DNA from 2 places in the Bacillus sp. D48C genome. Region 1 is predicted to be linked to the other one. Evidence: predicted binding sites of a transcription regulator. Region 1 holds the regulator's gene; the other holds the start of a gene.
The links. The regulator Rex, encoded in region 1, represses fermentation and respiration genes when NADH is low (regulators of the CRP and FNR family bind a similar motif). The targets are predictions, from matches to a motif close to TTGTGAAATATTTCACAA.

Region 1 (5,387 bases):
ATAACATTTGATGATATTGATGCAATCGCTGTAACAGAAGGGCCTGGTTTAGTAGGAGCACTTCTAATTGGGGTAAATGCAGCGAAGGCAGTAGCTTTTGCACATGATATTCCGCTAGTCGGTGTTCATCATATTGCTGGTCATATTTATGCGAACCGTTTAGTAAAAGAAGTGCAATTCCCGCTATTATCACTTGTTGTATCTGGTGGGCATACAGAACTTGTTTATATGAAAGAACATGGTTCATTTGAAGTAATTGGTGAAACGCGAGATGATGCAGCTGGAGAAGCATATGATAAAGTAGCTCGTACGTTATCTATGCCATATCCAGGTGGTCCTCATATTGATCGCCTTGCACATGAAGGAGAACCAACAATTGATTTGCCTCGTGCATGGCTAGAACCGGATTCATATGATTTTAGCTTTAGTGGATTGAAATCAGCAGTTATCAACACTGTGCATAACGCGAAACAACGTGGTATAGAAATTAAACCAGAAGATTTAGCGGCAAGTTTCCAAGAAAGTGTAATAGATGTACTTGTAACGAAAGCAGCTCGTGCAGCAGCAGCTTATAATGTAAAGCAATTACTTCTTGCTGGTGGAGTAGCTGCTAATAAAGGACTTCGTGCCCGATTAGAAGAAGAATTTGCACAAAAAGAAAACATTGAACTAATTATTCCACCGCTATCTTTATGCACAGATAATGCAGCAATGATTGCAGCGGCAGGGACAATTGCGTATGAACAAGGCAAGCGTGCAACATTAGCCTTAAATGCGAATCCAGGATTAGATATTGAAGCATAGTTATGCACATAATTAACCACAGCTTGTGGATAAAACCCATGTTATCTGTTGATAATGTGGGTTTTATTGTGTATATAAAGTGTTGATAACTTTTTCGTTGGCTGTGGGTAATGTGGAAAAGTTGGTTTAATAGTTATTTTATAAAGGTGGATATGTGTATAAACTTGTGGATAAACTAGATGAAGTCTGACCTTTGAGTGTATTGTTTTTCGGGAAATAAAAAGCAAGAAGATATCCCCGAAAAACATTTTTTAATATCCCTCCATTATAGAGGGTGCTGATATTGTCAATCCTTGTCGGTAAATCGATATTTCGTGTCGAATCGTTTATGTATATAGGGTTACGATAGATGTATTTGAAAAATCGTTGATATATTCCCAGTTACCATTGATATATCCAAAAAATTATTTATGTACTTAAAGAAAAAAGATGTCGCATAGTCAAAAATCATGACTGATGAGACATCTTCCTTATTTAAATACTCTTATACATGCAGCTCTTCCCACTCTGCCATACAAGTTTCAAGCTGTTCTTGTAGCGTTTGTTTTTTAGTTGTAATTTCACTAGCTTTTTCATAATCTGCATATATTTCTGGTAAGCAAAGTTGATCTTCTAACGTAGCAATTTCTTCTTCTAAGTTTACGATATTTTGTTCTAGCTCTTCAATTTTTCGAGTGCGTTGACGTTCTAATTGTTTACGCTCTTTTCCTTCGAGATAATTTAATTTTTCTTGAGCTACAGTTTTTTGAACAGGTGCCTGATTTTCTTGCTGTTCTTGTTGTTCAAATGCTGCACGTTCAATCATTTCATTTTTCTTCTCCACATAGTAATCGTAATCCCCTAAATATTCCTGTGCGCCTTCTGTTGATAACTCAACCACAGTCGTTGTTACACGGTTAATAAAGTAGCGGTCATGTGAGACAAATAGAAGAGTCCCTGGATAATCAATTAAAGCATTCTCTAAAATCTCTTTACTATTTAAATCAAGGTGGTTCGTAGGCTCATCCAGAATTAATAAATTTGACTTTTGCATCATAAGTTTCGCAAGAGCTAATCGAGCTTTTTGTCCACCACTAAGGGAAGATACTGGTTTCAGTACATCATCTCCTGTGAATAAAAAATTCCCGAGTATAGTACGGATTTCTTTTTCAGGTTGCAGTGGATATTCATCCCATAGTTCATTTAAAACCCGTTTAGAAGATGTTAAATTTGCTTGTTCTTGGTCATAATAGCCAACAGATACATTTGATCCGAAAGAAACATTACCATTTAATAGTGGTAACTTATTCACAATAGATTTTAATAATGTGGATTTCCCAATTCCGTTTGGACCAACTAAGGCAACACTATCTCCGCGAGTTAAGCGCATAGTTACGTGTTCAATTATAGGGTCCTCCTCATAGCCGATGGTTGCATCTTTTACTTGTAAAACATCATTTCCACTTTGCTTTTCAATATCGAAGTGGAATGATGCTGACTTAGAATCCCCTAATGGTCTCGTTAATAATTCCATTCTGTCTAGTTGTTTACGGCGACTTTGAGCACGTTTCGTTGTAGAAGCGCGAGCTATATTCTTTTGAACGAAGTCCTCAAGTTTTGCGATTTCATCTTGTTGTTTTTCGTAACGTTTCATTTCTTGATCATATAATGCTGATTTTAAGTCTAAATATTTACTGTAGTTACCAACAAATCGTCTGCTTTCTTTATTCGAAATTTCATATACTTGTGTAACGAGTTTGTCTAAGAAATAACGGTCATGGGAAACGATTAATATTGCGCCAGGATAACCTTGTAAATATTGCTCAAGCCATGTTAATGTTTCAATGTCTAAATGGTTTGTAGGCTCGTCCAAAATAAGTAAGTCTGGTTTTGTTAATAATAATTTCCCGAGAGCTAATCTTGTTTTTTGCCCGCCACTTAAAGTAGAGATCGTCGTCTGGTGTGTTTCAACTGGGAAGCCAAGGCCGCTTAAAATGGAGCGAATATCCGCTTCGTATTGATATCCACCTTGATCTTTATAATTGAGTTGCAATTGGTCATAATCAGCTAACAATCTTTCATATATAGCTTCGTTTGAAAAGTTTTCTTCTTTTCCCATTTCTTGCTCAAGCTTTCGAAGTTTTGTCTCCATTTGCTGTAAGTGGGTAAAGACGGTTAGCATTTCATCCCAAATTGTTAAAGACGTTTCTAGGCCAGTATTTTGAGCTAAATACCCGATTGAGACATCTTTCGGTTTTATAATTTCGCCACCATCATGTGATAACTCACCAGCGATAATTTTTAATAATGTAGATTTTCCAGCTCCATTCCTTCCAACTAATGCGATACGATCTTTTGTTTGTACTTCCAATTTTATGTTTGCAAGAATTGTTTCTGCACCGTATAATTTCGAAAGTCCATTTACTTGTAATAAAATCAATGTTCTCACCTCAAATAATTTCTTAACTTTGCCATGTTTATATTTCTCAATCATACTAAAAATAGTGTATAGTTTAAAATAAAGAGAGAATACTTCTTCTCTTTATTATACAAGGAATTTAATGAGTGCTAAACTTCTGTATTTGATTAAAGTATATGAATAAAGATAGGAAGAGAGGAGAGGTCATATGGATCAGCAAAAGATTCCACAAGCCACTGCTAAAAGATTGCCTCTATACTATCGATTTATCCAAAACTTATCTCTTTCTGGTAAGCAGCGTGTTTCATCGGCCGAATTGAGTGAAGCGGTAAAAGTAGATTCCGCAACAATACGAAGAGATTTTTCGTATTTTGGAGCATTAGGGAAAAAGGGATATGGATATAACGTAAATTATTTATTATCATTTTTCCGCGAAACACTTGATCAAGATGATATAACGCGTGTAGCACTTATTGGAGTAGGTAATTTAGGGACCGCTTTCTTACATTATAATTTCACGAAAAACAATAATACAAAAATTGAAATGGCATTTGATGTTAGTGAAGAGAAAGTTGGAACAGAAATCGGGGGCATTCCTGTATATCATTTAGATGAATTAGAAGAGAGATTATCAAATGATATACAAGTGGCAATATTAACAGTACCGGCTACAGTAGCACAAGCTGTAGCAGATAGATTAGCTGAAACGAGCGTGCACGGTATTTTGAATTTCACACCAGCACGATTAAACGTATCAGAGAATATTAGAATTCATCATATTGATTTAGCTGTAGAGTTACAAACATTAGTTTACTTTTTGAAAAACTATCCACAATAAAACGCAGAGGAAGCGACCTCTGCGTTTTATTATTGTTTCTTCTTTGTGAATTTAACTAATATAAGGCGAAGTGCCAAATTAAAATCAATTGTTGCCATAACTGCAAATAGTATTGTCCACACATTCCAGATTGTATCTGTCACGTTCGTAATGGCGAAGCGTGTAAAGATACATCCAAGAAGGAAGTATAGTGCAGCCATGAACAATGGTGAGTTTCTCATACAAAAAATCCTCCGATAAATCCTTGCATTTTTTCAGCTTCTTTAATCATTTCTTGAATTTGCTCATTGCTCATAAAAATTTGCCCAATAGCGACTAATGTATTCATCGCAACATGAGCTGCAATAGGAACGATAATGCGCTTCGTCTTCACATATAAGAAGGCGAATACGAGCCCCATAGCAGTGTATACCAATAAGTGAGTAAAATCAAAATGAATTGCTGCGAATACAAGTGAACTAATGATAGCTGCAATAAAGAAGTTGAACTTCTTATAAAGTGCACCGAATAGAATTTTTCTAAATACGATTTCTTCTAAGATAGGTCCGATTATAGATACAACAATAAGGAACCAAGGAGTAGTTCGTGCAATTTCCATCAGTTTCATTGTATTTTCTGAACCTTGTTTAATTCCTAGTAGCTGCATCTCGATCATACCGGCAACTATTTGTGAAAAGAAAGCTAAGAATAATCCGATGAAAATCCACCCAATTGTAGCTGGAACAGAAGAGCGCGTTGCATCTAAATGTCTGTCGCGAATATCTGTTCTAAGTAACCAAAGTACGATACATAATGCAACAAAGAAGCTAATAATTGCCCAGTGTCCCATTATGATTTGTCCTTTTTCCTCAATGGTAAATCCTCTATTATCATAGAGTCCTGTTTTTAGGAGAAGTGGTAATCCAACAGCGCCAGATAATTGCATTAAAATGTATGTAACGATAATCCACCAGTATTGTTTCTTCAAATGGTTTAACCATCCTTTCTAACTCTAGTGTATGAGATGAGGTAGGATAACATGTAAATATGTTATCTACGATATAAACTTTCATTCGAATTATGATTTTTTTGTAAATACGTATTTTAAATTAAAGTAGGAGACAGGAAAAAGTTGTACGTTTAGCGAAAACAACTTAGGGTGTCTTTCATATTGTAACATACGAGTAGGGGAAACAACGATTCATATAGTAGAGGCAGTATTCTATATAGAAAGTTTATATAGTAATTTGCGAAAAAATTATGATTTTTTTACTTGCAAAAGAAATTGAGATTATTTATTATTATAAGTGTGTTAGCACTCGGGTGACTTGAGTGCTAATAAATAAAATTTACATAACAAAATGAGGA
Region 2 (5,387 bases), on a different contig from region 1:
TGATTGGTATAAAGATCATAAGAAAGGCGGGGATAAATAATGACAGGATTAATTCAAAACCGTGATGCCTTTCTAGATAACATTGCAAAAGAACTTGGGCGCGCGCGTAAAACAGAAGGTGTAGAGCGTCCAGTATGGAAAAGTAATGTGAATATAGAAACGTTAAAAGATTATTCACAAGAAGAATTACTAGAAGTGTTTAAAAATCAATGTACAAACATTCATACAACTGTAGTAGAAACGACAAATGAACGTTTACGTGAAGACCTTCAACAAGTAATCATGGAAAACGGCGGAGGACCTATTTTATTATCAGCGGATGAGCGTTTTGATGCATATGGTTTAACATCTTTATTTAAAGAAGAACTTCCAAAGCGAGACGTTGAAGTAAACGTATGGGATCCAGAGAGAAAAGACGGAAATATGCGTTTAGCTGAAAAAGCGAATATTGGTATTGCATTTAGTGATTATACATTAGCTGAATCTGGTACAATTGTTGTACAAAGTCATAAAGGACAAGGACGTTCTTTACATTTTTTACCAACTGTATATTTAGCTATTATTCCACGTGAAACACTTGTGCCTCGTATTACACAAGCAGTTCAGGATATGAACTCACGTGTAGAAGATGGCGAGACAGCGGCATCTTGTATTAACTTTATTACAGGACCAAGTAACTCGGCTGACATTGAGATGAATCTTGTTGTCGGAGTACATGGACCATTAAAAGCAATATATTTCATCGTATAAAAGAGGGGAAAGCAGGCCAGAAAATGGCCTGCTTTTTTAGTAGAATAATGGATAATATGAAGTAGAAGTTCTCTCCTTTTTTTGCTATGTTTTTTGGGAAAGGAGAGGAAGGGATGTTCACTTATTTATATGCACTGTTAGCAGGGATGGTGTTTGGTTCATTTTTTATGTTAGTTGCGATGAGGGTTCCATTAGGGGAGTCTATCATTACCCCGCGTTCACATTGTCATTATTGTAAATATGTGCTAAGGCCAAAAGAACTAATCCCCATCATTTCATTTTATATACAAAGAGGCTGTTGTACGAATTGTAAGAGGCAAATTCCGATTATGTATGTAGCATTTGAATGTATAACAGGAAGTATATTTCTTCTTACCGTGTATATGATTGGAATAGAACGAGAGCTTATTATCATTTTATCCCTTTTTTCGCTACTTCTTATTATTTCACTTACAGATTACTTATATATGTTAATTCCTGATTGTATTTTAATTTCATTTGCCGTTTTACTCATTCTCGAAAGTGTTTTTGTACAATTAGTTACTTGGACAGATAGTATAGTTGGTAGTGGTGTTATATTCATTTTGTTATATTGCATGCAAAAGATATATCCAGAAGGGCTTGGCGGTGGAGATATAAAACTACTTTCGTTGCTTGGGTTTATAGTAGGAGTGAAGGGAGTTTTTATCATTTTATTTTTAGCATCTTGTTTTAGTCTTTGTTTTTTCGGGATTGGGATCGTATTAAAGCGTATAGAAGTACGAAAGCCCATTCCATTTGGTCCTTTTATTAGCCTTGGGGCAATATGTTATGTATTGGTCGCATATTCAAAGTAGAGAGGGAATAGAAAATGAACGTATATATGGATGATCAAAGAAGTTGTCCGTTCGGGTATGTGCCGGCAACTACAGTAGAATGTACCTTACAAATGGTTCGGGATTATGGTGTGAATATTCTTTCCCTTGATTTTAATATGGGATGGGGAGAAAAAAGTGGACTAGATTTTGTAGAAGCCTTTTGTACAGAAGGGTTATATGTAAATGAAATTCACCTTCATACGAATGATATCATCGGTATGCATAAGATGAAACAAAGATTGGATAAGGGAAAGGAAGAAGGAGAAATTAATCCTTACCTTGTTGTTAAATATGTGGGAAGCTAAAAACTCCAAAGTAAAACTTTGGAGTTTTTAATGTTTCATATGTGCTTGTAAAGGAATAATCTCTTCTTGTTGAGCTGCTGCGATTTCAGTTTCTTCCTGTTGAACGTCAGGTGTTTTCTTAGTTAAGTAGTGGTATACCATACCGACAAATACTGATCCGCCAATAATGTTACCGATTGTAACAGGAATTAAGTTATGAATAGCACCTGAAAAAGAAATTGTCTCAGGATGCGGTGAAACTAAAGATAAAGCAAAGAGTGATAAGTTTGCAATACTATGTTCGTAACCAGATAAGAAGAATGTGAAAACAAGTAGCATCATGACCATTATTTTTGCTGTGTCACCTTTGACCTGAGAAGGTAAGAAGCAAGCAAGACATACGAGCCAGTTACATAAAATGGCTTTAAAGAATAACTGCATTGTAGGTGTGTTCATCTTTCCTTCAACGACTTTACTCATTAAGTGACCGTGATCAATTGCTTCAAAAATTCCAGTTGCGTAAAATAGTAAGGCAAAGAATAACGCGCCACCTAAGTTACCTGCGTAACAAGCAACCCAGTTACGCAGTGTATCAGAAATCGTTGTTTCCTTTCTTAAAGTTGCTACAGTAAAGTACATTGTGTTTCCAGTAAACAATTCAGCACCGCCATATATAATAAGTACGAGAGCAATCCCGAAAAACATAGAAGCAGCTAAATAAGTTGCTGGTGAATCCGCAATGTGAAAAAAATTACCTAATTTAAAACATAGTACAATAATAAAACCGATATAAATACCCGCAAGTGCAGCACGAATGAAATATTGCATTGGGTTTGTATCTAGCATTTTCTTTTTGCTTTTAGCCAGTTTGACAACATAATCTAGTCCTTGTTCTAGCATGAGTAATACGCTCCTTTAGTAAATCTTCTATAAATACTCCTTATATGAATAAAGTACATGGAATTGTTCTCACTTTCAATAAGTTTGTGCAATGTTTCACAAAAAGGACATACATATATTTAGAAAACGTTTACAAAAGATAGTATAATGGAATTTTTTCTGGATATTGAGAGGAAGAAAGCAAAAAGAAAAAGCGCTGTAATTACAGCGCTTTTTCGTCTAAATTCTTTTCTACTTTTACTTCTACTTCTTTTGAGAAGAACCAACCACCAACTGCGATTCCGACTAATACAATCCAGAATGTAAGCTTCCACGGAGTGGATTCTGGGAATGAATGTGGAATTACATTTAATGCAGGGTGTGCTAATGTATAAACTGCTAGCTTTACACCAACCCAACCTACAATTAAGAATGCTGCAGTTTCAAGTCCTGGTTTACGTTTTAAGATTTGTACGAAAGCAGTTGCTGCAAATCGCATAATGATTAATCCGATAAGTCCACCCACAAAGATAACAACGAATTGCCCAGTATCAAGACTACCAATTGTACCTAATCCTGTTTTTGGTAAAGTCATTGCTAGTGCAACAGCAGCTAAAATTGAATCAACTGCGAAGGCGATATCAGCAACCTCAACTTTAAATACAGTCCACCAAAAGTTCTCTTGTTTTTTCTTTGCTTCTTTTTCTTCAGTTTCTTCATCCGTATTCTTTTTAACATACGTTTTAAATAAGTGATTACCAGCGATAAACATAAGGTAGATGGCACCGATTGCTTGCACTTGCCATACATCGACTAAGAACGAAATCATAAATAACGATCCGAATCGGAAAACAAATGCCCCCGCTAATCCATAAAATAGTGCTTTCTTTCGTTTTTCTTCTGGTAAATGTTTTACCATAATTGCAAGAACAAGAGCGTTATCAGCCGCTAAAATTCCTTCAAGTGCAATTAGGATGAGTAATACCCAACCATACTCCAATAATAATGATACATCCATGTACATTCTCCTCTCATTTCTATAAGTTCTAAATAAGTGAAGAATTTCCCCACTATTTAGTTTCCCCATACTCCTGCCTATTAACTTTGGAAGAATCTGGAAATGAATACAAAAAAGACCTCTGCCGTTAATAGGCAAAGGTCTTGCTAGACATATGTAATGAAAATGCCAACAAAGCCGGAAGAACTAAGTTCTACGTAATGACGACTTTGTTTCCAAGAAATTTTCTTGGACGCTACTCCCCTTTGGAGATATGCTATTGTATTCTCATTATATGGATAATTTCTACGGTTGTCAACCTGTTAAAATATCTTCATTCGGATATTTTATTTTCCGGTTCTTTTTACGAGCAAATGAAAAAGCCAATGTTAAAGGACCCATTTTCCCAAAAAACATCATAAAGATAATAATAGCTTTTCCGATTATAGTTAAGTGGGGTGTTAAGTTCATACTGAGGCCAACAGTCCCAAATGCTGAAAATACTTCGAAAGCACTCATCAATAGAGGAACTCGCTCAGTAATACTCAAAATTAAAATAGCAAAAAAGATAAATGAAATGGAAATGATAGTAATAGTTAATGATTTGACAATGAGAGTATCTTTAATGGATTTTTTAAATACGACAATATCCTCTTGTTCTTGTAGAAATTTAAATACGCCAAAAAATATGATTAAAAATGTTGTTAACTTAATCCCACCACCCGTTGAAGCGCTACCAGCACCAATAAACATAAGGAGCATCATTAATAGGAGGGAAGGTTTTGACAATGTAGAAATATCAACTGTATTAAACCCGGCAGTTCGCGTCGAAATTGCTTGAAAATAAGAGGCTATTCCTTCTTCAAATGGGGTAAAACCTCTCATAGAAAGGGAGTTATGGAACTCGAATATAAAAATAAAAAGGGTAGCAATAATGTTGACGATTAGAGTAGAAGAAAGCATAAGTTTTGAATGTAGTGTAAGGTTTTTAAAGTTTTTCTTTCTTTTTATGTCTACGATTACTGTAAAACCTATTCCACCTAAAATGATGAGAGAGGAAATGACGAAATTGACAAGAATGCTATGAGAATGGGACATTAAATTATCGCTCCACACAGAAAAACCAGCATTGTTAAAGGCTGAGATTGAATGGAAAAAACTATAATAGATCCCTTTGGTAACCCCATATTTTGGTACCCACTCAAAAGAAAGAATTAAAGTAGCGATACATTCGACTGTAAAAGAGAATAAAAATAACGATTTGGCAAGACGGATGACGCCGCCGATATTCGTTTGATTTAATGCTTGTTGTAATAAAATACGGTTTTGAAGACCGATTTTTCTTCCGAGCATAATCGCAATTAAGACAGCAAAGCTCATAATGCCAAGCCCGCCAACTTGTATAAGCGCTAAAATGACACATTGTCCAAATAAAGTAAACATTTTTCCGGTATCTACAACACCAAGCCCAGTAACAGTACAAGCGGAAACGGTTGTAAATAAGGCATCGAGCCATGAAATGGACGTTGTCGTAGCAATGGGCAGTTTTAATAAGCATGTGCCGACAACTGATAATAGAAGAAAAGATAAAGTAAGAACGCGTGGAGGGCTCATGCTAAT

Region 2: the regulator Rex is predicted to act here: its motif matches at 2,876-2,893, upstream of ACLBXA_RS14795 (formate/nitrite transporter family protein).

Annotation. Positions count from the first base shown of each region.
Region 1 covers NZ_JBKFAQ010000024.1:8,368-13,754, reverse strand. The annotation lists gene tsaD (tRNA (adenosine(37)-N6)-threonylcarbamoyltransferase complex transferase subunit TsaD) at 1-804, shown strand, start outside; gene ACLBXA_RS28965 (ABC-F family ATP-binding cassette domain-containing protein) at 1,289-3,223, opposite strand; gene ACLBXA_RS28960 (redox-sensing transcriptional repressor Rex) at 3,411-4,040, shown strand; gene ACLBXA_RS28955 (YdiK family protein) at 4,070-4,261, opposite strand; gene ACLBXA_RS28950 (CPBP family intramembrane glutamic endopeptidase) at 4,258-5,007, opposite strand.
Region 2 covers NZ_JBKFAQ010000005.1:130,734-136,120, forward strand. The annotation lists gene ACLBXA_RS14775 (LutB/LldF family L-lactate oxidation iron-sulfur protein) at 1-40, shown strand, start outside; gene ACLBXA_RS14780 (LutC/YkgG family protein) at 40-750, shown strand; gene ACLBXA_RS14785 (prepilin peptidase) at 864-1,586, shown strand; gene ACLBXA_RS14790 (cyclic-phosphate processing receiver domain-containing protein) at 1,601-1,912, shown strand; gene ACLBXA_RS14795 (formate/nitrite transporter family protein) at 1,940-2,791, opposite strand; gene ACLBXA_RS14800 (TerC family protein) at 2,994-3,788, opposite strand; yybP-ykoY riboswitch at 3,871-4,044, opposite strand; gene ACLBXA_RS14805 (TrkH family potassium uptake protein) at 4,083-5,387, opposite strand, start outside.